3 regions of the Limnobacter sp. G6BE5S genome follow, and region 1 is predicted to be linked to each of the others. Evidence: predicted binding sites of a transcription regulator. Region 1 holds the regulator's gene; each other region holds the start of a gene.
The links. The regulator sigma-54, encoded in region 1, starts transcription at its own class of promoters, with help from an activator protein. The targets are predictions, from matches to a motif close to TGGCANGNAANCTGCTTT.

Region 1 (7,182 bases):
TTTGCCCGGCATTGGCCAGTCTACGGCAGGTGCAATTGCCTCCCTGGCCTATGAAGTACCCGCCCCTATTCTTGATGGCAATGTGAAGCGTGTGTTTTGCAGGTACTACGGTGTCGAGGGTTACCCGGAACAAAGTTCGATTAAAAAAAACTTGTGGGCAATTGCCAGCGACAATGTGCCAGCCCAGCAAGCTGGCGTTTACAACCAGGCCTTGATGGACCTTGGGGCCACTTGCTGTGTGCCACGTAACCCGGCTTGTTCAGCATGCCCATTGATACAAAGCTGCGTGGCCTTGCGCAAAGGCATGGTGGGTTTGCTGCCCACACCGAAGCCCAAAAAGCCCCGGCCTGAATTGTATTTTCTGGGTTTGATTGTGGAAGACGAACGCGGCGCTGTGTGGCTGGAGCTGCAAACAGCAAAGGGTGTGTGGCAAGGCTTGTGGACAACGCCGGTTGCGGCATGCAGCAGTCAGCCGGAGTGGCCTGAATTGAATGCGTGTGTTCAGCCATGGCTTGACGATTACGGTCTGAAAGTGTTCAAGGCCGACATTTACACACAGTTAACCCAGCTTGCGAACCAGCCTTGGCTGGTGCACGAATTAACGCATCGCAAAATGCATTTCAAGGTGGTGCATGTGAAGGTGCCTGGTGTTTGGGCGCAATGCCATGCTGTCACTGACAAGCCTGTGCCCAAAATTGTGCACAAACTGTTGGATCAAGTGAAGGTGTTAGCCCAGGCTCCGGTGTCGCAACAAAACACTCTCGATCTCGGATAAAGGGGTATTGGTAAACCGCTTGGCCAGCGTTTCGGCCACATACACCGAGCGGTGTTGCCCGCCGGTGCAGCCAATGGCCACAGTCACATAGCTACGCTGCTCATTCAGGTACGAGGGCAACCACTTTCGCAAATAGGTTTCGATGTCGTTGATGAGGGCTTCACTGCGCGTGTCGGTTTGAATGTAGCGTTGCACTTCCACGTCTTTGCCTGTCAGCGGGCGAAGGTTTTTGTCGTAGTAGGGGTTGCTCAGGCAACGGACATCAAACACCAGGTCGGCATCGCTGGGCAGGCCTTTTTTAAAGCCAAAAGTTTCAAACACCAAAGTGAGTCTGGCCGATTCTTCTTCCACTGTTTCCAGTACCCAGCGACGCAGCACATTGGGTTGCAAGGCGGAGGTGTCAATGCAGCTGGCAATGTTTCGCAGCGGCTCAAGTGCTTCTCTTTCCGCGTCCACGCATTCTTGCACGGTGGCTTGTTCGCCCAGGCGTGTGCTCATGGGGTGGCGCCTGCGGCTTTCCGAATAACGGGTAATCAGTGTTTCGTCGTCGGCATCCAGAAACAGAATACGCACATCGGTGCCGGCGGTTTTCAGGGTGTGAACAATCTGGGGCACATCGATGATGTCGCGCCCGGTGCGGGCATCGGCTGCAATGGCAATTTGACTAATGCCTTCGGAGGACAAACGTTGAATGACCTGCGGTATGAAAGAAGGGGGCAGGTTGTCGACGCAGTAAAAGTGCGAATCTTCCAGCGCGCGAATTGCGACTGATTTGCCAGAGCCGGACAAGCCGGTGACCAATACAACTTTCATGTCAGTCATGGCCCATGTCCGTTTCAGTGTCGGGGTCGACTTGAAGGTGGTCAATGCCACCGAGTTCACTGAGCATGGCTTTTTGTTGCCGCACCATGAACTCGTCGAGCGTATTAATGCCCCGCATTTGCAAAATGGTGTTGCGCACCGCAGCTTCCAGCAAAACTGCAAGGTTTCGGCCCGCGGCCACGGGCAAGATGGCTTTGCGAATGGGGAGTCCAAGCACTTCCTGGAATTGCGGTTCGGTGACCAGTCGTTCCTGATGCAATTCCAAAGACGCTTTGCGCACCAAATGCACAATCAGCTTGAGCCGCATTTTACGGCGCACTGCCGTTTCACCAAAAATTGCCTTGATGTCGAGCAGCCCAACCCCACGCACTTCCATCAAGTTGCGGATCAATTCGGGGCAACGGCCTTCAATAAGGTTGGGGGCCACGCGCGAGAATTCCACCACGTCGTCGGCCACCAAGCCATGGCCGCGAGAAATCAATTCAAGACCGAGTTCGCTTTTGCCCAATCCCGATTCACCACAAATGAGCACGCCCATGCCGAGCACGTCCATGAACACGCCGTGCATCATGGTGGTGGGGGCCAGCCATTTGTTGATGTATACGCGCAGAAAGTCGATAATTTCTGCGGCAGACAGCGGTGTGGCCAGCAACGGGATGTTGGATTCGTCGCAAGCCGCTTTGAGCAATGCGTGTGGCTGAAAAGATTCGGCGACGATGATGGCGGGAGGGTCGCCTTCGATCAGTTTATCAATTTGATGTTTTTTGCGAGCATCGCTGATGCGGGCGAAGTATTCGATTTCCTGGCGACCAAAAACCTGGATACGGCCAGGGTGAATGGTGTTGAGGTGACCTACGAGATCGGAGGATGCGAAGCACTGAAGATCAAGGTGACGATCACCACCGTTTAAACCGGCAAGCCAGTCGAGTTTGAGTTTGTTGCGGTTGGCTTCGATCAGTTCTTTCAGTTGCTTCACAGGCTTAACTCGCTGGTTGGTAAGGCTCCCAGTTGGCGATCAATTGGTGAGTGGCACCAGGATCGGATTCTGTCATGAGTTTCTCACGGAAATCCTTGTCAGACAGCATTTGAGCCAGTTCTGACAGTATATCCAGATGATGCTGGTTTGCGCTTTCAGGCACCAGCAAAAACATGAGTAGCTTGACGGGTTGGCCGTCAGGGGCATCAAACGGAATGGGATCTTGCACACGCACAAGGCTGGCGATGGGTTCGCGCAGGCCTTTGATGCGGCCATGCGGCACCGCCACCTGCTGGCCAAGGCCAGTGGAGCCCAAACGCTCACGCGCAAAAAGACTGTCGAACACCTTGGACCGTGCAATGCCCTGGTTGTTTTCAAAGACCAGTCCGGCCTGTTCAAACACGCGCTTTTTGCTGGTGACCTGTGTGTCCAACAATATGTTGGATGGTGGAAGTAGATTTGCGATCAAGTTCATCGCTGTTGATTCCTGAGACCCGCTTCTAATCGTGGGGCCGATTATACGCCATAAAAACACAAAAGGCGGATTGAAGTCCGCCTTTTGAATTTCCCTGAAATTACAGTGGTTTATTCAGCTTCTTCTACCACTTGGTGTTTTATGGGCGTGTGATTGTGATTGGTAAGTTTGTCTTTGTGCCGCAATACCTGGCGATCGAGTTTGTCGGCCAGCGCATCAATGGCTGCGTAGAGGTTTTCATGACTTGATTCAGCGTGTATGTCTTTGCCGCGAACGTGCAGCGTAACATCTGCCCTTTGAACCAGCTTGACCACCGAGATGGTCACCGATGCATCAATGACGTGATCAAAATGCCTTTTCACCCGGTCCAGTTTTTCAATTACATAATTTCGAATAGCTGGGGTAACTTCCAGATGATGACCATTGATGTTCAAGTTCATAAGGTATCTCCTTTCGTTGCTGCGGGGGGAAGCTTTAACTTTAAAGCGACTTACGCATGTTCACCGGGGGTATTTTCAGTGATTCCCGGTATTTAGCGACCGTGCGTCTTGCGACCACGATGCCCTGTTGACCGAGTAGGTCGGCGATTTGGCTGTCAGATATCGGCTGCTTGGCGTCCTCCGCAGAAATCAGTTGCTTGATGAGTGCACGGATGGCCGTGCTGGAAGCTTGCCCACCTGAATCGGTGGAAACATGACTTCCGAAGAAATACTTTAGCTCAACCAACCCATAGGGCGTCAACATATATTTTTGCGTGGTAACCCTTGACACGGTCGATTCATGCAGTCCCAGTAAATCAGCAATTTCCCGCAGAACCAAGGGTTGCATTGCGATTTCGCCATGATTGAAGTAGCCGATTTGTCGTTCTACGATCGCTTGGCTCACCCGTAAAATAGTGTCAAATCGCTGTTGAACGTTTTTTAAGAGCCACCGGGCCTCTTGAAGTTGCGCGCTGAGTTGTGCGCTTTGACCACGGTGAGACCTCAGGATCGAGGCGTACATTTCATTGATTCGAATTTTGGGCATTACATCGGGGTTGAGCTGCACATGCCATTGTCCACTGAGTTTTTTAACAATGACATCGGGCACCACATGATCGTCGTCAATGCGCCGAAAGCGCGCGCCGGGAAAAGGTTCTAGCGAGCGGATTATTTGATGGCAGATCTTTAAAGTGTCTTCGTCGACATTCAGGGCTTTCTTCAGTTTGGTGAAGTCACGCTGGGCGAGCAAACTCAAATGGTCGCGGATAATGTGTTGGCAGTTGCCGTACAGGTTTGTTTGGCAAGTAATGTCCCGGCGCTGGGCCAGTTGCAGCAACAGGCACTCTGCCGCATTGCGTGCGCCCACGCCGGGTGGGTCGAAGCTTTGCAGCAGGCGCAGTGCCGCGCTCAGTTCTTCAAACTCCAGGTCGGGTTCGTCCTGCAAGGTTTCCCACAGGTCTTCAAGTTCAACGGTCAGGTAGCCATCGTCGCTAAGGTAGTCGATCAGCCACAGCACCAGGTTTTTGTCGCGTTCGCTGGCCTGCGTCATGCGCAGCTGGTCGATGAGGTGTTGGTGCAGGCTGCTGTCGGGCGCAGCCAGTTGAAGGCCGGGTTTTTCTTCGTCGCCATCGGCACCTGCGCCGCTGTTGTCGCGCCAGTCACCTTCCCAGTTGTCCTGAATGGAGTCGATGGTCTCGCGTTGAACAATTTCTTCGCTTTGGTTGTCTTGTTCAGCTTGTTGATCGCTGACGGGCTCACTGGCTTTGCGTGGGTCCGGTTCGGCTTCGAAGCTGTCGCCCTGTGGCTCGTGCAATTCGCCATTGCTGCTGTCCAGGCTGAGTGTACGTTCGCCTTCAACAGCCTCTTCATCGGCCAGCTCGAGTAGCGGGTTTTCGGCCAGTGCCTGTTGAATTTCCTGCTGCAGTTCGAGTGTGGACAGTTGCAGCAATCGAATGGATTGCTGAAGCTGCGGCGTGAGCGTGAGATTTTGGGAAACTTTAAGCTGAAGGGATTGTTTCATGGGGGCTCAGCTTTACATCCGGAAGTGTTCGCCGAGATACACGCGGCGTACATCGTCGTTCTTCACAATTTGTTCCGGACTACCCGAGGCCAATACTCGACCTGCACTGATAATGTAAGCACGATCGCAAATGCCCAGCGTTTCGCGCACGTTGTGGTCGGTGATCAACACGCCAATTCCTTTCGATTTCAGAAAGGCCACAATGCGTTGAATTTCCAGTACGGCGATTGGGTCTACGCCTGCGAAAGGCTCATCCAGCAAAATAAAGCGGGGTTGGCTGCCCAATGCGCGCGCAATTTCCAGGCGGCGGCGTTCGCCACCTGAAAGTGAGGCGGCCAGCGAGGTGCGAATGTGTGAAATTTGCAGGTCGTTGAGCAAGTCTTCAACCGCTTGGTCCACCGTTTTGTCTTTGGGCGGATTAATTTCCAGTACAGCGCGAATGTTTTCTTCCACCGTCAACTTGCGAAATACGGAAGCCTCTTGGGGAAGATAGGACAGGCCCGCACGCGCACGTTCATGAATGGGTTGAAGCGTGATGTCACGGCCTTCGAGGCAGATATTGCCTTCGTCGGCGCTGACCAGGCCCACGATCATGTAAAAGCAGGTGGTTTTGCCAGCACCATTGGGGCCCAGCAAGCCAACCACTTCACCGGTGTCCACATGCAGTGAGACATCTTCAATTACACGCTTGCTGCGGTAGGCCTTGCGCAGGCTGAGTGCCTGAAGTCGGCCCTGACCAGTCAAGGTTTGAGCGGGGGTGTTACTCACTTGCTGCCCCCTTTTGGCGCTGGTTCGGGCGCTGGTGCAGGCGCTTGGGTTTTCGGCTTGATGACTGCCTGCACGCGAGAGGATCCGCTGCTGTTGGGCGAGCCCACCACATTCAAAAATTCGGTGTTCTGTTCATAAGTAATTTTGGTGCCGGAAATTGATTCAGTCAGCTGACCATTGGTGCTTTTCTGAATGCTGGCTGCGCCGGTCAGCGTAACAATCGATTTGTCGCCGTCAAATTCAATCGTGTTGCCAGTGCCGTTGATCAGCAAGACTTCATTGGGGCGTTCAGAGTCGCGTTGTTGTTTGAAGCGGGCGGGTTTTCCTTCCACTGTGGCGAATTGGGTGCCGTCGCTGCGTTCAGTCAACGTGAGTTTGTCGCCGCGAATCACAAGGCTTCCGCGCGTTAGTAACACATTGCCTGTAAACACGTTCACGTTCGACTTTTCGTTGTACGTCATCTGGTTGGCGTCGATGGTGGTAGGTTGCCGTTTGTCAGCTTCCAGTGCGTGCACGCTGACCCCGAAAGCCAGTGCCTGTGCTGCCAGTGCCATGGAAATCCAGTTGGAGCATTTCATCGTTTTGCCTCTATGCGAAATTTGACCGAGCCTTGCGCTATCAATTCGCCTGTGTCGTTGTTCAATGTTGCACCCTGTGCCTCAAACCTTTGGCCAGGCCGGGTTACCAATACATTCTTGTCGGTGGAAATTTCGTTGGTGATGTTGTCGATTCGTATTTCTTCAGACTTCATGGTGGTCACAAGCCCTTCGTCTTGGCTGGTCACTACCACATCCTCCCGGAGGTAAATTTCATCCGTATCGAGCAGGTACACGCCTTTCCGGGCATTGCCCTTGACCATGCCGTTACCCGCTTCAAATTGTTCAAGCTCCGGCTCGGTGATGTTCCACACATTGCCTTGTGGAATGTGCTCTGCAGATTTGCTGCGAATAATTGAATACTTGTTCTCGGCCAAGTCATGGCTTTGCACCGAGAAGTTGCGCAGGTAATAGTCGCTGCTGGTGGGGTCGTTTTTGCCACTGACACTGAACAGGCTGAGCTCGGACTGAATTGCAAACCAATACGACGTAGCTGCCAACGCGAACGTTAACAGCAGCGGTATGAACTGCGAAATCAGATTGAAAAAAGCACTGACGGGTTTCACGTTGCTTCCCAAGGGTTCTGGTAGCCAGGCTGGTGACTCAGAATAAAATCACACAGCTCGCGTGCTGCGCCGTCACCGGGTGGGCGTGTGTTGATCCAGTTGGCTGTAGTTTTCATGGCGGCCGGGGAGTGTTGGGTACTTGCTGCCAAGGCAACCTGTTGAAGCACTGGATAATCGGGCCAGTCGTCGCCGAAAAAACCGCA
Region 2 (7,182 bases), 520 kb from region 1:
TGGTGGGCTGGATTATCCAGTTTGTTGGTCACTACTACGAAGGGCGCAAACCCGCGTTTGTGGACGATGTGATTGGTTTGGCAATTGGCCCTTTGTTTGTCGTCGCCGAACTGGGCTTTTTAATCGGCCTGGGCAAGAAAACCCAGTTGCAGGTTGAAGCAATCGCAGGGCCTGTTCGTCGCCGCGACACGGCGAACGCCTGAAGAAATCAGGGGGATTCTTTAGAATCCCCAGTGCACATCCACATTCTTCTTTTGCGCCTCTTCCAGCATTTTCAGCAATGGGAAGGCGCGCTGCTCAAGAGCCACATGGTTTTTAAGGGCAATCTTCTCTTCCACCGTCAGTTCGTCTTCATTGACCGGGTTCTCGGCTTTGGCCATGCGCTCCATGTTCACAGCAGCAACCAGTTGTGCATGCGCATGTGCAAGGTCCTGGGGCTCGATCACGCCGCATTCGCTGGCCTCAATTCCCATAATTCGAAATAGCTGCTCTGCGTTGGACTTGAACATCACAATGTCGCCGGCTGCTTTGGATTTAAATTTCACAATACCCATTCTGTTCACACTCTGGTTATCACTGCTATTGATCTGCATGAAGTGCCCCTACAATGGAGCACCTGCCTAATTTTCGCCTTAAAGCGTCTCATGAATAAAGCCTTTGCTCAAAGCCGCGCAATTTTTGTCACCTTGTTTGCATTATGCGCCCTGGTCGCTTGCTCGCCCCAGTTCAACTGGCGCGTGGTGCCCAATCCCGACATAGGCTACATGGCCACCTTTCCTGACAAGCCTGCACAAGTCACACGAACCATGGACCTGATTGGCCTGAAGGTGCCGTTGACTTTGCATGCTGCGCAGGTTGAAGGTTTGTACTTTGCGGTTGGCACCGTGCCTTTGCAGGGTGAGTTGGCAGCGCAAGGCGGTGTGTTGCGCGATGCGTTGGCACAAGCGGTGGCCAACAATATTTCCGCAGGTCAACCGGATCTGAAACCGATTCAATGGCTGGGTAAAACTGTGCATGAAATGTCAATCAAAGGCACTTTGCCAAACGGTGAAACTGCTTTTGCGCAAGCCCGTTTTTTTGAGCACCAGGGAATTCTGTACCAGGTAATGATGATGGGTCCCGGCGAGGCTGCCAATCCTGATTCGGTCACCTCATGGTTTGGCGGATTTTCGCTGTTGGGGCAGTAATGCGGTACAACCCTCAAGACGTGTCACATGAAATAGGCCCCGATGGCGTTGAGCATATGTATGTCAGCGGTGGCCTGGCCATGCGCGTGTTCATCATATTCGCTGTGGCCTACGTCATGTCCTATGCGTTTCGGGCCATCAATGCGGTGATCGCCCAACCTTTGGTTCAGGAACTGGGATTGACTGCGGGGCAGTTGGGTTTTTTGGCCTCGGCCTATTTCCTCTCGTTTGCCATCATGCAGTTGCCCGTAGGCGTGATGCTTGACCGCTATGGTCCCCGGCGCGTAGAAGCGGTACTCATTGGTTTTGCTGCCTTGGGTGCCTTGCTTTTTGCAGTGGCAGACTCCTACTTGGTACTGTGGTTGGGCCGTGCATTGATTGGCGTGGGTGTGTCAGCCTGCTTGATGGCGGCGGTGAAAGCCTACTCGCTGTACTTTCGACCGCACATGCAGGCCAGTCTGTCTTCATGGATGCTGGTGGCTGGTTCATTGGGTGCGCTTACCGTCACAACGCCCGTCGAGGCGGCTTTGCCCGCTTTGGGTTGGCGCGGTGTGTTTGGTGTGGCAGCAGTGCTGTGTGTATTGGCAGGTTTGGCCTTGTGGTTTGCATTGCCTTCGCTGTTCAAACCGCAAAAAACCCAGTCCGTTGCTGACATGGCCCAAGGCTACAAAGCCATTTATGCACACCCGCACTTTTGGCGTGTGGCACCCCTGGCCATGATTACGCAAGGCGGATTCATGGCGTTTCATGGTTTGTGGGTTGGCCCTTGGTTTACCAACGTGATCGGGGTGAGCAATGCGCAGGCTGCACAAAACATGTTCTGGATTTCCGCGGTGCTCATGCTTGGGTATTTGGCGCTTGGTTTTTTAACGCGTCGGGTGTCGAAGGCAGGGGGTGATGAAGACCAGATCATGCTGATTGGCATGGGGTTGTCGCTGGTGATCTTTGCGGTTCAAATTGTGCAGGGGGCACAATCGGGCCTGTGGGGTTGGCTGATTCATGCATTCCTGATTTCGTCAGGCATCATGACCTACGCAACTTGTAACAAGCCATTTCCAAAAAAACTCACCGGTCGCTCCAGCACAGCGTTGAATTTGTTGATCTTCATTGGTGCTTTCAGCATTCAATGGGGCATTGGTATTGGTATTGATTCATTTGCGGCATTGGGGCTCAGCAGCACCGATGCCATGCGGATTTCCCTGGCCATTTTGTGGGTCATGCAGTTGTGCAGCTGGGTTTGGTATGCGCGACCCGGCCGCAAGGTCAGTCATCTGATCCCATTCGGAGCAGAGCAACAACGCGGGGGTTGAGCATGGCTTACGGTGTATGGGTCACTGGCGACTGGCTGCTTGACTCGCCAGCTAGCGCCCTGCGGTACTGAATGGCTGTGGCAATGTGTTTTTTATCGATTTGACTGACCTCGTCCAGGTCCGCAAGCGTTCTGGCCACTCGGCAAATTCGGTGCAACGCCCGTGCAGAAAGGTGGTTTTTCTGGGCATAGGCCAGCAATAGTTTTTCTGCGCTGTTGGCCGGTTTGCAATGCTTGCTGATTTGCCCGGCACTCATTTCACCATTCAAGCAACCTTGGCGTTGAAGTTGAATGGCACGGGCCTTTTCAACCTGGGCACGCAGCCGTGCACTGCCAGCCTGTTCGTTGTGCTCTACTTCTGCGTGCAGCAGTGTACCGTGGTCAATGGCCTGCACCTCCACTGAAATATCAAGCCGATCGGCCAAGGGGCCAGAAAGCTTGTTTTGATATTTCCGAACCTGGTCTGGGGTGCAGCGGCATTCTCTGGCCGGGTGACCCAACCAGCCGCATGGGCAGGGGTTGTGTGCACACACCCACAGAAACCTGGCCGGGAAACTGGCTTGGTGGCCCGATCTGGAAATATTGACCCGCCCTGTTTCCAGGGGCTCACGCAACGACTCCAGGCAACGGCGATCAAATTCCAGCACTTCATCTGTGAATAAAATGCCCTGGTGCGCCAGGGTAATTTCTCCCGGAGAGGGCGGGTTTCCCCCGCCAATCAGGGCTGCCATTGAGCTGCTGGGGTGCGGGTTGCGGAAAGGGCGCTGCGGGCTGAGTAAATCGCTTTCGCCTTTCAAGCTTCGAATGGCGGAAATTTCAAGCGAGTCCTCGAAAGGCAAGGGCGGCATCAGCCCACCAACACGCTGTGCCAGCATGGATTTTCCACTTCCGGGAGGCCCCACCAAGCGAATGTGGTGCTGACCCGCGGTGGCGGTCAGTAGCGCATGTTTTGCCGTTTGATGCCCAATGACCTCGTCCATGTCAGGAAGATACGGCTGACTTTGACTGCTTTGTACACTGCCGTGTTGTTGCTCAAGCGGATTGCCATGCCCAACCAGATGCGCAGCTGCCTCAAACAAAGTGCTTGCACCAAACACTGCAATGTCAGGCACTGTTGCAGCAAGACTAGCCTGTGCTTTGGGCATCATTAATTTCAAGGGGCGTTGGCGCAATTGCGCTTCTTTTCGCGCTGCCACCGCCAGTGCAAACGGGCTGCGCATGCCGGTGAGTGCGCCTGATAGCGACAACTCTCCGGCGAACAGCCAGTCGGAAAGATCGGCCTTGGCCAGTTGCCCCGATGCGCTGGCAATACCCAACGCCACAGCCAAGTCGAATGCGGCACTGCCTTTGGGAAGGTCGGCAGGCGCCAGGTTGACGGTAATGCGTTGGGAGGGAAATTCGAAGCCGCTGTTGAGCAGTGCAGACCGAACCCGTTCTTTGGACTCGCGAATTTCCGTGTCGGGCAGACCAACCAGTGCAAATGAAGGCAAGCCCGCCGACAAATGGACTTCAATTTGTACTGCAACAGGGCGCACGCCCACAAAGGTAAGGCTGTGAAGGGTGGCTAAAGGCATGGTTGGGGGCGCAGTCAAACCCCGACGATTATCCCCACACCGCTTCGTTTGGCAAATGGGTGCTCATATTGAGGTCACCCAGTGGGGTCAGGTCCGCTTTTCGAGTTCCGCCACGCGCATTTCCAGTGCATGCACCTTTTCGCGTAGCCGGTTCAGCACTTCCTTTTGGATTTCAAAATCCTCCAGGCTGACAAATTCCATGTCCTGCAAACCCTGGCGAATCAGCTGTGTGACTGGGTTTTCCATGTTTTGAAGGCCTTTTGCATTCAGCAAATCACCAACTTTGGCCGCAATGGTGTCGAAAGGATTGTTCGCCAATGTTTCCCCCAAAAGAGTAGTCGTGCATCGCACCAAAGGAGTGCACCAAATTGGTGCCGCAGTGAAAAATTCAAAAAATTGCATCGCTATTGTGCCCGAAAAAGGGGGATTTATCGCGAAATTACTGACGAGTTCACGGCTGGCACGCTTCTCGCTAATAGACCCTTGCCAAAAAAACTTTACGGCATTCATCTATTTTTAGGAGAGTGAGATGAAAAAATTAGTAATGGTCGCTGCAATCGCTGCGTCAACCTTCGGGGCTGTTTCAACTGTCTCTGCTCAAGAGTCTGAGCACACAATGTCTGCAAACGTGAGTATGGTCACTGACTACCGCTTCCGTGGTGTTTCCCAGACGGACGGTGAGCTGGCTTTGCAAGGTGGTTTTGATTACGGCCACTCAAGCGGCCTTTACGCGGGTGTCTGGAATTCAAGTATCGACTTTCAGCCGTTCTTCGGCCTGGATGCCGGCGGCTTGGAGACAGATGTTTACCTTGGTTACGCTGGCGAAGCGTCCGGGATTTCCTATGATGTTGGTCTGCTTCAGTATCTCTACACTGGCGCTGAAAAAACAGACAACTTAGATACCCTTGAGCTATACGGTAGCGTTGGCGCGTACGGTTTCACTTTGGGTGGTGCCTATTCCTTGTCCAAAGATTATTTCGGTTTTACTGATGCGGACGGCTCGACATACGCGTACCTGAACTACGACTATTCAATTACCGACGACCTCGGCTTGGCACTTCACTACGGTACAACAAGTGTTGAAGGTCCTGGCAACGGCGATGCCGATTACGATGACTACAGCATTGGTTTGACCTATGCCTACTCTGGCTTTGACTTGGGCTTGACCTACGTTGATACAGACATCAAGCCAAAAGGCAAGAACAACACCGATGGCGTGCTTGTTTTCTCTGTTGGTAAAACGTTCTAAATCGTATCCAGACAGCGCTCTGAAGAGGGCGCTGTTTCCACCCTCTTCAAACTTAATTCAGGAGTGCGTAATGAAGCTAATTTCAGCAGTCATTAAGCCTTTCAAACTCGATGAAGTCCGTGAAGCGCTGTCTGCCATCGGCGTACAAGGCATTACGGTTACCGAAGTGAAAGGTTTTGGTCGCCAGAAAGGTCACACCGAGTTGTATCGCGGTGCCGAGTATGTTGTCGACTTTTTGCCCAAAGTGAAAATTGAAGCCGCAGTGGATGACAGCCTGGTTGATCAGGCTTGCGAAGCCATTGAAGGCGCAGCCAAAACCGGCAAGATCGGTGACGGCAAAATTTTCGTGTTTGATTTGTTGAGTGTTACCCGTATTCGCACAGGCGAAACCGGTAAAGACGCCCTTTAACCAGAGAGAAGTGAGGAAATCATGAAAAAACTTCTGACTGTCTGGCTGGCGGCCGCGGCACTGAGCTTCAGTGTTGCTAGTCCCGGTGTGTTTGCGCAAGAAACCCCGGCGGCACCTGCCACCGAAGCCGTTACAATGCCCGCAGGCGACGCAACTGTTGCCCCTGAAGCCGCACCTGCTGCTGAAGCCCCAATGGCCGCTGAAGCTGCACCAGCCGAAGAAGCCGCACCTGTTGTTGAGCAAACAGTGGACAAAGGCGATATTACCTGGATGATGATTGCCACCATTTTGGTGATTTTCATGACAATTCCAGGTTTGGCCTTGTTCTACGGCGGCTTGGTTCGTGCCAAGAACATGTTGTCTGTACTCATGCAGGTCATGTCGGTATTCTGTTTGATCGTTGTGTTGTGGGCCATTTACGGCTACAGCCTGACCTTCGGCGGTGGCGACAACCCGTTTGTAGGTAACTTCAGCAAGCTCTTCCTGAGCGGTGTAACGCCCGATTCCTTGTCGGCCACGTTCACTGAAGGTGTGATGATTCCTGAGTTCATCTTCATCGCATTCCAGTCCACATTCGCGGCCATTACCTGTGCCCTGATCGTGGGCGCATTCGCTGAGCGCATCAAGTTCTCTGCGGTGCTGTTGTTCTGCGCAATCTGGTTCACATTCAGCTACATCCCGATTGCACACATGGTGTGGGACGCTGCTGGCTTCATCTTCGCAGACGGCGCAATCGACTTCGCCGGCGGTACTGTGGTTCACATCAACGCTGCTGTGGCAGGTTTGGTGGGCGCCTACATGATCGGCAAGCGTGTTGGTTACGGCAAAGAAGCAATGACTCCACACAGCCTGACATTGACCATGGTCGGTGCCTCCATGCTGTGGGTGGGTTGGTTCGGCTTCAACGCCGGTTCAAACCTGGAAGCCAACGGCGGTACCACATTGGCCTTCATCAATACATTGCTGGCCACTGCGGCTGCAACATTGAGCTGGGCCGGCGCTGAAGCGCTGCTGAAAGGCAAGGCCTCCATGCTGGGCGCTGCGTCTGGTGCAGTTGGTGGTTTGGTTGCAATTACACCGGCTTGCGGCACGATCGGCCCAATGGGCGCGCTTATCCTTGGCTTGATGGCCGGCCCAATCTGCCTGTGGGGCGTAACTGGTCTGAAGAAAATGATGGGTGCAGACGATGCGCTTGACGTATTCGGCGTGCACGGCGTGGGCGGTATCCTGGGTGCCTTGATGGTGGGTGTGTTGTCTGCACCTAGCTTGGGCGGCACCATGGGTGACGACTTCGTGATCGCTTCCCAGTTGGCTGTACAAGCCAAGGGCGTGATCATCACCATCGTCTGGTCTGGCATCGTGGCCGCAGTTACCTTCAAGTTGGTTGACCTGATCGTGGGTCTGCGTGTAACTGAAGATGCAGAGCGCGAAGGTCTGGACATCACTTCACACGG
Region 3 (7,182 bases), on a different contig from region 1:
GGGAGCGTTAATTGATACCGCTGTTGCAAAAATGGAATCAATGGGAGCAGAGGTTTACGATGTGTTTCTGCCAAGCTTTGTCAACCGGGGTGGTGGTTCAACTCACTATGATACGAACCGATATTTTTTCGAGTTTGTTCGTGATGGTGGTAAAAGTCCACGCAAGTGTCTGAGTAGCGCATTCTTTGCGACCAATGCCGATGTGTTGCCAAGCTGTGCTGCAACAGAGGGCATTCTTGAAACACTTCGAGTTGGGCCGCGAACTGCGGGCTTGGTCGCGGTGAGTGCCAGTGGAGACCCCGGCGCCAAACCTACCGAGGCTCAACTGAATGCCATTGTTGCTGAACGCGATTATGTGACTAAGGTGATGAATGGCGAATTGGATGCATTGGGTGAGAAGCAGGCAATGGTATTGGATTCCGAGGGCAGGCCAGCTCAGGTGGTACTTGACGCATTGGTGCTATCGCCAGGCCCCAGCGGTGGACGAACCTGTGACTTTGGTTCAACTACACAAATGGGTTCGATCGTGGTGCCGGTTGGTTTCGATTCGCAGGCGGGAACACCAAGGGGTATGGAGATTTTTGTCAGAAGGTTTGATGAAGGCAAGGGACTTGGCATTGCCTTTGATTTCGAACAGGCCACATTGCACCGCAGACCACCAAATATTGCATCGTCGCCTGTGTATGCCAATCAAAGTATTGGTGAATTCAATAGTCGGGCACAAATGGCACTGATGAAGGCGCAGTTTGAGTCGCCAGAAGATTTGCCGGTTGAAACGTATATACAGGCTTTAAGGGATTTGACAGGGCTGTAATATTTTTGCTGGAAAATAAAAAACCGCCGTGACCTTAAAGGCCACGGCGGTTTTTTGTAGCAGGCTTTCAAGCAGAGGCAGCCTGCTTCTCAGCTGATTTTTTGTGGTCACGCATTTTTCCAATGCTTTCAACCTTGCGTTGTTTCTCGTGCAGGAAGCTCAGCACTTCATGGCGATAGTGGTTGTAGGTAGGGTCGTCGGCCAGTGCAAGGCGGTCGCGGGGGCGGGGCAGCTCGATATCGAGAATTTGCCCAATGGTGGCAGATGGTCCGTTGGTCATCATGACAATGCGATCGGACAACAACACGGCTTCGTCCACGTCGTGCGTAATCATGACCACCGTATTTTTCAATTCACTTTGAATACGCATGACTTCATCCTGAAGGTGGGCGCGCGTCAACGCATCCAGTGCACCGAAAGGTTCATCCAGCAACAACACCTTGGGTTCCATGGCCAGGGCCCGTGCAATACCCACACGCTGTTTCATGCCGCCTGAAATTTCGGAGGGCAGGCGATCTAGTGCGTGGCTCATGTTCACCATGTCAAGGTTGTGCAAGATCCATTCGCGTTGTTCTTTGCGGGTTTTTTTGCCACTGAAAATTTTCTCAACAGCAAGCTCTACGTTCTGGTACACGGTTAGCCAAGGCAGCAGAGAATGGTTTTGAAACACAAGTGCGCGGTCAGGACCGGGCGAATTCACTTCCTTGTTGTCAACTATCACCACACCTTCGCTTGCGGTCAGCAAACCAGCAATGATGTTGAGCACTGTGGATTTGCCACAACCCGAGTGACCAATCAGCGAAATGTATTCGCCACGGCGCACTTCCAGGTTGATGTCTTTCAGCACCGGGTTCACCATGCCATTGCGTTCGAATTGCATTTGAACTTGAGAAATACTTAAGAAACGATCGCTCATTTTGTTACTCCGCGAGTAATTTTGTTGCCAACCCACGCTATGCATCGATCCAGAATAAAGCCGACAATGCCCACGTAGACCAGTGCCAATACAATGTCGCTGATTAGCGAGCTGTTCCAGGCATCCCAGATGAAAAAGCCAATGCCCACGCCACCAATCAACATTTCAGCCGCCACAATGGCCAGCCAGCTAAGGCCTACTCCGATACGTAAACCCGAAAAAATATAAGGTGCAGCAGCGGGCAACATAATTTTCCAGAAGTACTCCACGCCGTTGTGTTGAATGACTCGCGACACGTTTCGGTAGTCTTCGGGAATATTGCGAATACCGACAGAAGTGTTGATGATGATGGGCCAAATGGCTGTGATGAAAATCACGAAAATTGCAGATGGGTTTCCATCCTGAAAGCCAGCCAGTGACAAAGGCAACCAGGCCAGTGGTGGCACGGTACGAAGCACTTGAAAAAGTGGGTCCAAACCACGCAGCGCCCAGGTGGACTGACCCACCAGTACACCCAAGGCAACACCCACCACCACCGCAAGGCTGTAACCGATGGCCACGCGTTCAAGGCTGGCCAGTATTTGCCAGCCCATGCCCACGTCGTTGCCGCCGTTGTCGTAAAGCGGGTTGATGATCAATTCCCACGTGTCAGTGATCACCTTGCTGGGTGCGGGCAGGCGGGCACCTTCGGTGCTGCACAGTATTTCCCAGATCAAAAGCAGAATACTCATGATCACGATGGGCGGCACCAGTTTGCCCAGGCTTTCTTTGAATAGCTTGCTTTTCGCCTTTGGAGTGGTTTGCAAGCGTTCGAGAGAGTCAGTGGTCATCATGATTTCATCGCCTTAATGGTCAAGCTGTCGAGATAGGCTTTCGGGTTCTTTGGGTCGAACACTTTGCCATCGAACATTTTTTCCACACCGCGTGATGTGCTGGCAGGAATGGCCGACTTGTCGATTTTCAAAGTGGCAGCGGCTTCGCGCCAGATGTCTTCGCGGTTCACCTGCTTGATCAAGCTGCCTGTGTCGAGTTTTGTGGGCAGGTAACCCCAGCGCTGGTTTTCTGTAATGAACCAAAGGTCGTGGCTTTGGAACGGGTAGGAAGCCTGGTCTTTCCAGTAGCGCATTTGTTGTGGGCTGTTGGTGACCACGCGCCCTGTGCCGTAGTCGAAATCGCCCTTCATGCGGTCGACAATGTCGCCCATTGGCGCATTGATCCACCTGCGCTGTGAACAGATTCGTGCCACTTCCTCGCGATTGGCTGGGTCTTCGCAGAACATTTGTGCTTCCATCACTGCCATCACCAGTGCTTTGGCAGAATTGGGGTTGGCATCCACCCAGTCTTTGCGCATGCCCAGGGCTTTCTCTGGGTGGTTTTGCCACAACTCACTTGTAGTTAGTGCGGTGTATCCAATTTTTTGTGTAATCAGTTGTTTGTTCCAAGGCTCGCACACGCAGAAAGTGTCCATGCTGCCCACCTTCATGTTGGCCACCATTTGTGCGGGCGGCACCACGATGGTCGATAGATCGTTGTTGGGGTCAATACCACCTGCGGCCATCCAGTAACGAATCCACAAATCGTGCGTTCCACCAGGGAAGGTCATCGCAGCGCTCACTGCTTTGCCGCCGCCTTTTTTGGCCATCAGGGCTTTTTTGAATTCGCGGGTGTCAGTGCCTACTTTCAAGGCTTTGTACTCCTCGCCAACTGAAATGCACTGTCCGCCCAGGTTCAGGCGGGCAAGAATGTACATGGGAGTGGGAATGTTGTTGGCGGTCATGGCGCCCGTACTGATCAGGTAAGGCATGGGGGTCAAGATGTGCGCACCGTCGATGCCGCCGTTCGCAGAGCCAAGTACAAGGTTGTCCCGTGTGGTGCCCCAGGATGATTGTTTGAGCACTTCGACATCGGGCATGCCATGCTTTTTGAAGAAGCCTTTTTCAATACCGACAAACAAGGGGGCCGCATCGGTTAAAGCGATGAAGCCCAGTTTTGCTTTGGTCGTTTCCAGTTTTGTTGATTGGGCCATCACGATGGAGGGTGCGCCAAAACCCGCCAGCATGGTCGATCCCCACACTGCGGCCGACTGCTTGATAAAAGTGCGGCGTGTTTCCGACAGTTCGGGTTTTTTGTCAGTTGGTTTATTGCTCATCGTGTGCGTCCTTGAAAAATCAACTCAAGAAAAAACGGCGCACATCGCCACACCTGCCCAGCAAGTTTGGGATGGACGCCGTTGTCCAGTACTTCTTTATTGCATTGCCTGAAAGCATCTGACCCTATCCTTCGTTGGCATAGGTCTTACAGCACACTTAGCAGTTTGTGTGCCATGCAAAAAAGAAGTGCACAGTTGTGAAATTGAGTTAAAACAGTGCTGAAAAGAACACTATTTTTGGTGCACAGAGCGAGTTTGGTGCGGCGCACCAAATAAATCAGTGCGCCAGATTTGATGGAATTGGTGCATGCACCGGATTGATGTACGCGTTTCAGTGCTTATTTTTGAAGTGCGCGAATTCCGACCCACGCGAAAAAGAGCCCATAAGCCAAATCGATGATGCCGTAGCCGGAATAAAACAAGGCAAGCAGGGGAGTTTTTTCCTGAATGATTGGCAGCATGTCGGATTTGCTGCTGATCCAGATTACCCAGGTGTACACATAAATGGCTTTCTCGAAAGCAAATACGAAACAGATTGCCGGCAGTTGGTGAGCCTGTTTGGCAACCGCCAAATAAGCCAGACCCCAAACCATGACCATGAAAGTGCCGAATGGGGAAAAAACTTCGGGTGATAATTCATGAAAAGCCGAATTACTGAAAAACTCGCTGGCCGCAAGCATGCCAAATATATTGGTAAAGCCAGCGGCAATAAAGCCCAGAAAAATGAACCGGCTATTTGTAGTTTTGTTCAAAAGTTGTCTCCGTTTGTTGTTTTGAGTGTTTTTGGATACTACCCGAATACTATATACTTGCGCCCCATGGAGAAGTGCGAGAGCGGCTGAATCGGCCTGACTCGAAATCAGGTAAGGGGGCAACCTCTTCGAGGGTTCGAATCCCTCCTTCTCCGCCAAAAAACAAAAAGCCCCGTAAGGGGCTTTTTGTTGACTCTCGGCACGCAGGAGTGGCGTTGGGTGAGAAGCTTAGAAGCTCAAATTTACCCTCATCACCGCAGTGCTACCACTCACTTCATTGCCAACCACCAACAAGGGTTCACCTGTTGGGGAATCCTTGGCTGGAATGAATACCAATCCCTCTGGTCCCAGGTCGCCCACTGTTGGCAGCACCGCGGGGTCTGCGGGATCGTTGGTCCAGTCGTCGCGGGTGTTGTAATAGTCCACGCGCACGGGTGCCGAAGGATCGGTTACGTCATAAACCAGAATTCCGCCGATGCGTTCAAGACCAATGAACGCAAAAGTCTTGTCGCCGATCTTGCCTACAGCTACACCTTCGGGCTCAGGGCCTTTGGCGTCGCTTCGGCTGTCCAGTGCGTTGCCTTCGTCATGGCCTGAATTGAAAAAATCTTTGCAATTCAGATTACGGGTGCTGCCTACCTTGCAATCATCGCTGGCCAGGAAGCGTTCAATTTCAGAGCCTGAGTCGAATACGAGTACACCTTCTTCATTGAAAATCGAGAATGAACGCGCACCGAATGAATACAGTTTGTCGTACATCAGGCGATCGCCTGCAGGGTCTTCTACACCCGTGCTGTTAAATAGAATAGGCGCGCCATTGGCATCAGTGCGATAGCCCATGGTCCACGTGACGTTCAAGCGACCGAGTTGATCATCTGCTCGGCAGCCGTTCGGGTTTCCTGCTACGGCACCACAGTATCCAAACACCGTTGGGTTAAGCAAGCCGCCATTGGCCAAGTCGTCGAGTTGAGCTGGCAAGTCGTCATTCAATCGACCAGCCCAACCATTTCGGTTCACCAGGTGTTTCACCCGGAATTCTTCAACAAAGCCTTTGCTTGCATCACCGGCGAAGTAAGCTGGGTTGTCCTCACCCCAGGTGCGCGCATCGCCTTCGTTGGCTGTTATCAAATAGGTATTGCCGTCTGCAGCCGTGTAAGAGGCCATGGCATCGGGTAGGTACAAGCCAATCACACCTGCCCAGTTGCGAATGTTGATCGTGTCACCATCGGAGTCAGAGGCATCAAATTCATTTCCAACGGCACCGTGATCTTTTTCGCCCAAAGGGAATACGTTAGTCACGGTTGCTGTCGCAATGTCGATTTTTGCAATTGCATTGTTTTCTTGAAGGGTCACGAATGCCGTGGTGCCGTCAGCGGATACAGTGATGTATTCAGGTTCGAAATCTTGTGAGGCCGAAGCTCCAGGCCCATAGATTCGAATGCCTTGGGCACGCAAACTGGCCTCTTGCCCTGTGAATGCGCTAAAGCTGGCGGTTCGCACGATCGGGGCACGTGGGTCACGCACGTCAATTACGCTGATACTGCCTTCCGGGTCAATTTGGTAGTCGTCACTGGGTTCGCCCTCGTTGGCCGTGAGTACCGTATTACCGTCGGGTGTGAAGGTGATCATGTCGGGTTGCGCACCCACAGTGCGTGCGCTTAGCAACGTCAAATCACTGGCGCGATACAAAGCCATGCGACCCAGATTGGTTTTGATCGGTGCTTCAATGGCCACAGCCACAATTCCATTCGCGACTGCGACGCTGTTGACTACCGAGCCTGCAAGTACATCGTTGGTGTCTAGCGTGTCGATCAACGTGGGGTTTTCAGGATCAGACAAATCAAATACATCCACAGCACCTGCCAAAGCGTTGACCATAAACAGGCGTTTACTGGCTGGGTCATATGCTGGAATTTCAGCTGCGCTCTCATCGAACTGGTTGGTGGAAAATCCACCAATCTTTTCCAGAGTCACGCTGGCTGGCGTTACCTCGGAAGGAGTTGTGGTGTTGTTGGCCGAGCTTTCGCCATTACCGCCACATGCAGCGAGGGTAGCTGCTGCAATCACACTGAGTGTGAATAATTGAATTTTGGTCTTGTTCATGAAAATAGGCTCGTATCGCTATAAAACGATCGAGCCTATTGTTCAAAGATGAAATCTTGATGACAAATATTAAGTGCGATGCGTATTAGCTTGGCAATCCATCGGTTGGCAATCCGGGTAAACCGCCCAATTCGCCACCCAGTGCATCGGCACCGGATGAAATACCACTGCTGAGCGTGCCCAACAAATCGCCTTCGGGAACTTCTGGCAAACCAGAACCGCCACCGCCTTCCAAGGCATTTTGAAGGGTATCGGCGCCACCCAGAATGCCATCGACCAAGTCTGCCAGGCCACTTTCAACTTCGGCGGGCAGGGCGGGGCTGGAGTCTCCCAAACCGTCGACATTCGGAACTTCGGTTGTCACTTGGCTCAACACGCCATCCAGTACGTTGTCGATTTCAACGGCAGCATCCCTCAAACCCTGTAGCAATTGATCGTAGGGTTCGAC

Region 2: a site for sigma-54 is predicted at 4,529-4,546, ahead of ACVL1J_RS03150 (TorF family putative porin). Genes of this name have one in related genera too.
Region 3: a site for sigma-54 is predicted at 4,037-4,054, ahead of ACVL1J_RS04375 (CmpA/NrtA family ABC transporter substrate-binding protein). Genes of this name have one in related genera too.

The regions. Positions count from the first base shown of each region.
Region 1 is NZ_JBZFLM010000001.1:127,079-134,260, reverse strand. It holds gene mutY (A/G-specific adenine glycosylase) at 1-775, shown strand, start outside; gene rapZ (RNase adapter RapZ) at 728-1,597, opposite strand; gene hprK (HPr(Ser) kinase/phosphatase) at 1,590-2,573, opposite strand; gene ACVL1J_RS00625 (PTS sugar transporter subunit IIA) at 2,578-3,048, opposite strand; gene hpf (ribosome hibernation-promoting factor, HPF/YfiA family) at 3,159-3,488, opposite strand; gene ACVL1J_RS00615 (RNA polymerase factor sigma-54) at 3,529-5,049, opposite strand; gene lptB (LPS export ABC transporter ATP-binding protein) at 5,062-5,817, opposite strand; gene lptA (lipopolysaccharide transport periplasmic protein LptA) at 5,814-6,395, opposite strand; gene lptC (LPS export ABC transporter periplasmic protein LptC) at 6,392-6,979, opposite strand; gene ACVL1J_RS00595 (KdsC family phosphatase) at 6,976-7,182, opposite strand, start outside.
Region 2 is NZ_JBZFLM010000001.1:647,665-654,846, forward strand. It holds gene ACVL1J_RS03120 (Mpo1 family 2-hydroxy fatty acid dioxygenase) at 1-203, shown strand, start outside; gene ACVL1J_RS03125 (DUF1840 domain-containing protein) at 222-593, opposite strand; gene ACVL1J_RS03130 (hypothetical protein) at 645-1,187, shown strand; gene ACVL1J_RS03135 (MFS transporter) at 1,187-2,497, shown strand; gene ACVL1J_RS03140 (YifB family Mg chelatase-like AAA ATPase) at 2,505-4,070, opposite strand; gene ACVL1J_RS03145 (accessory factor UbiK family protein) at 4,158-4,388, opposite strand; gene ACVL1J_RS03150 (TorF family putative porin) at 4,600-5,319, shown strand; gene ACVL1J_RS03155 (P-II family nitrogen regulator) at 5,390-5,728, shown strand; gene ACVL1J_RS03160 (ammonium transporter) at 5,750-7,182, shown strand, end outside.
Region 3 is NZ_JBZFLM010000002.1:259,381-266,562, forward strand. It holds gene ACVL1J_RS04360 (amidase family protein) at 1-814, shown strand, start outside; gene ACVL1J_RS04365 (ABC transporter ATP-binding protein) at 882-1,730, opposite strand; gene ntrB (nitrate ABC transporter permease) at 1,727-2,563, opposite strand; gene ACVL1J_RS04375 (CmpA/NrtA family ABC transporter substrate-binding protein) at 2,560-3,879, opposite strand; gene ACVL1J_RS04380 (hypothetical protein) at 4,218-4,631, opposite strand; tRNA gene ACVL1J_RS04385 (tRNA-Ser) at 4,700-4,789, shown strand; gene ACVL1J_RS04390 (choice-of-anchor I family protein) at 4,860-6,734, opposite strand; gene ACVL1J_RS04395 (FecR family protein) at 6,820-7,182, opposite strand, start outside.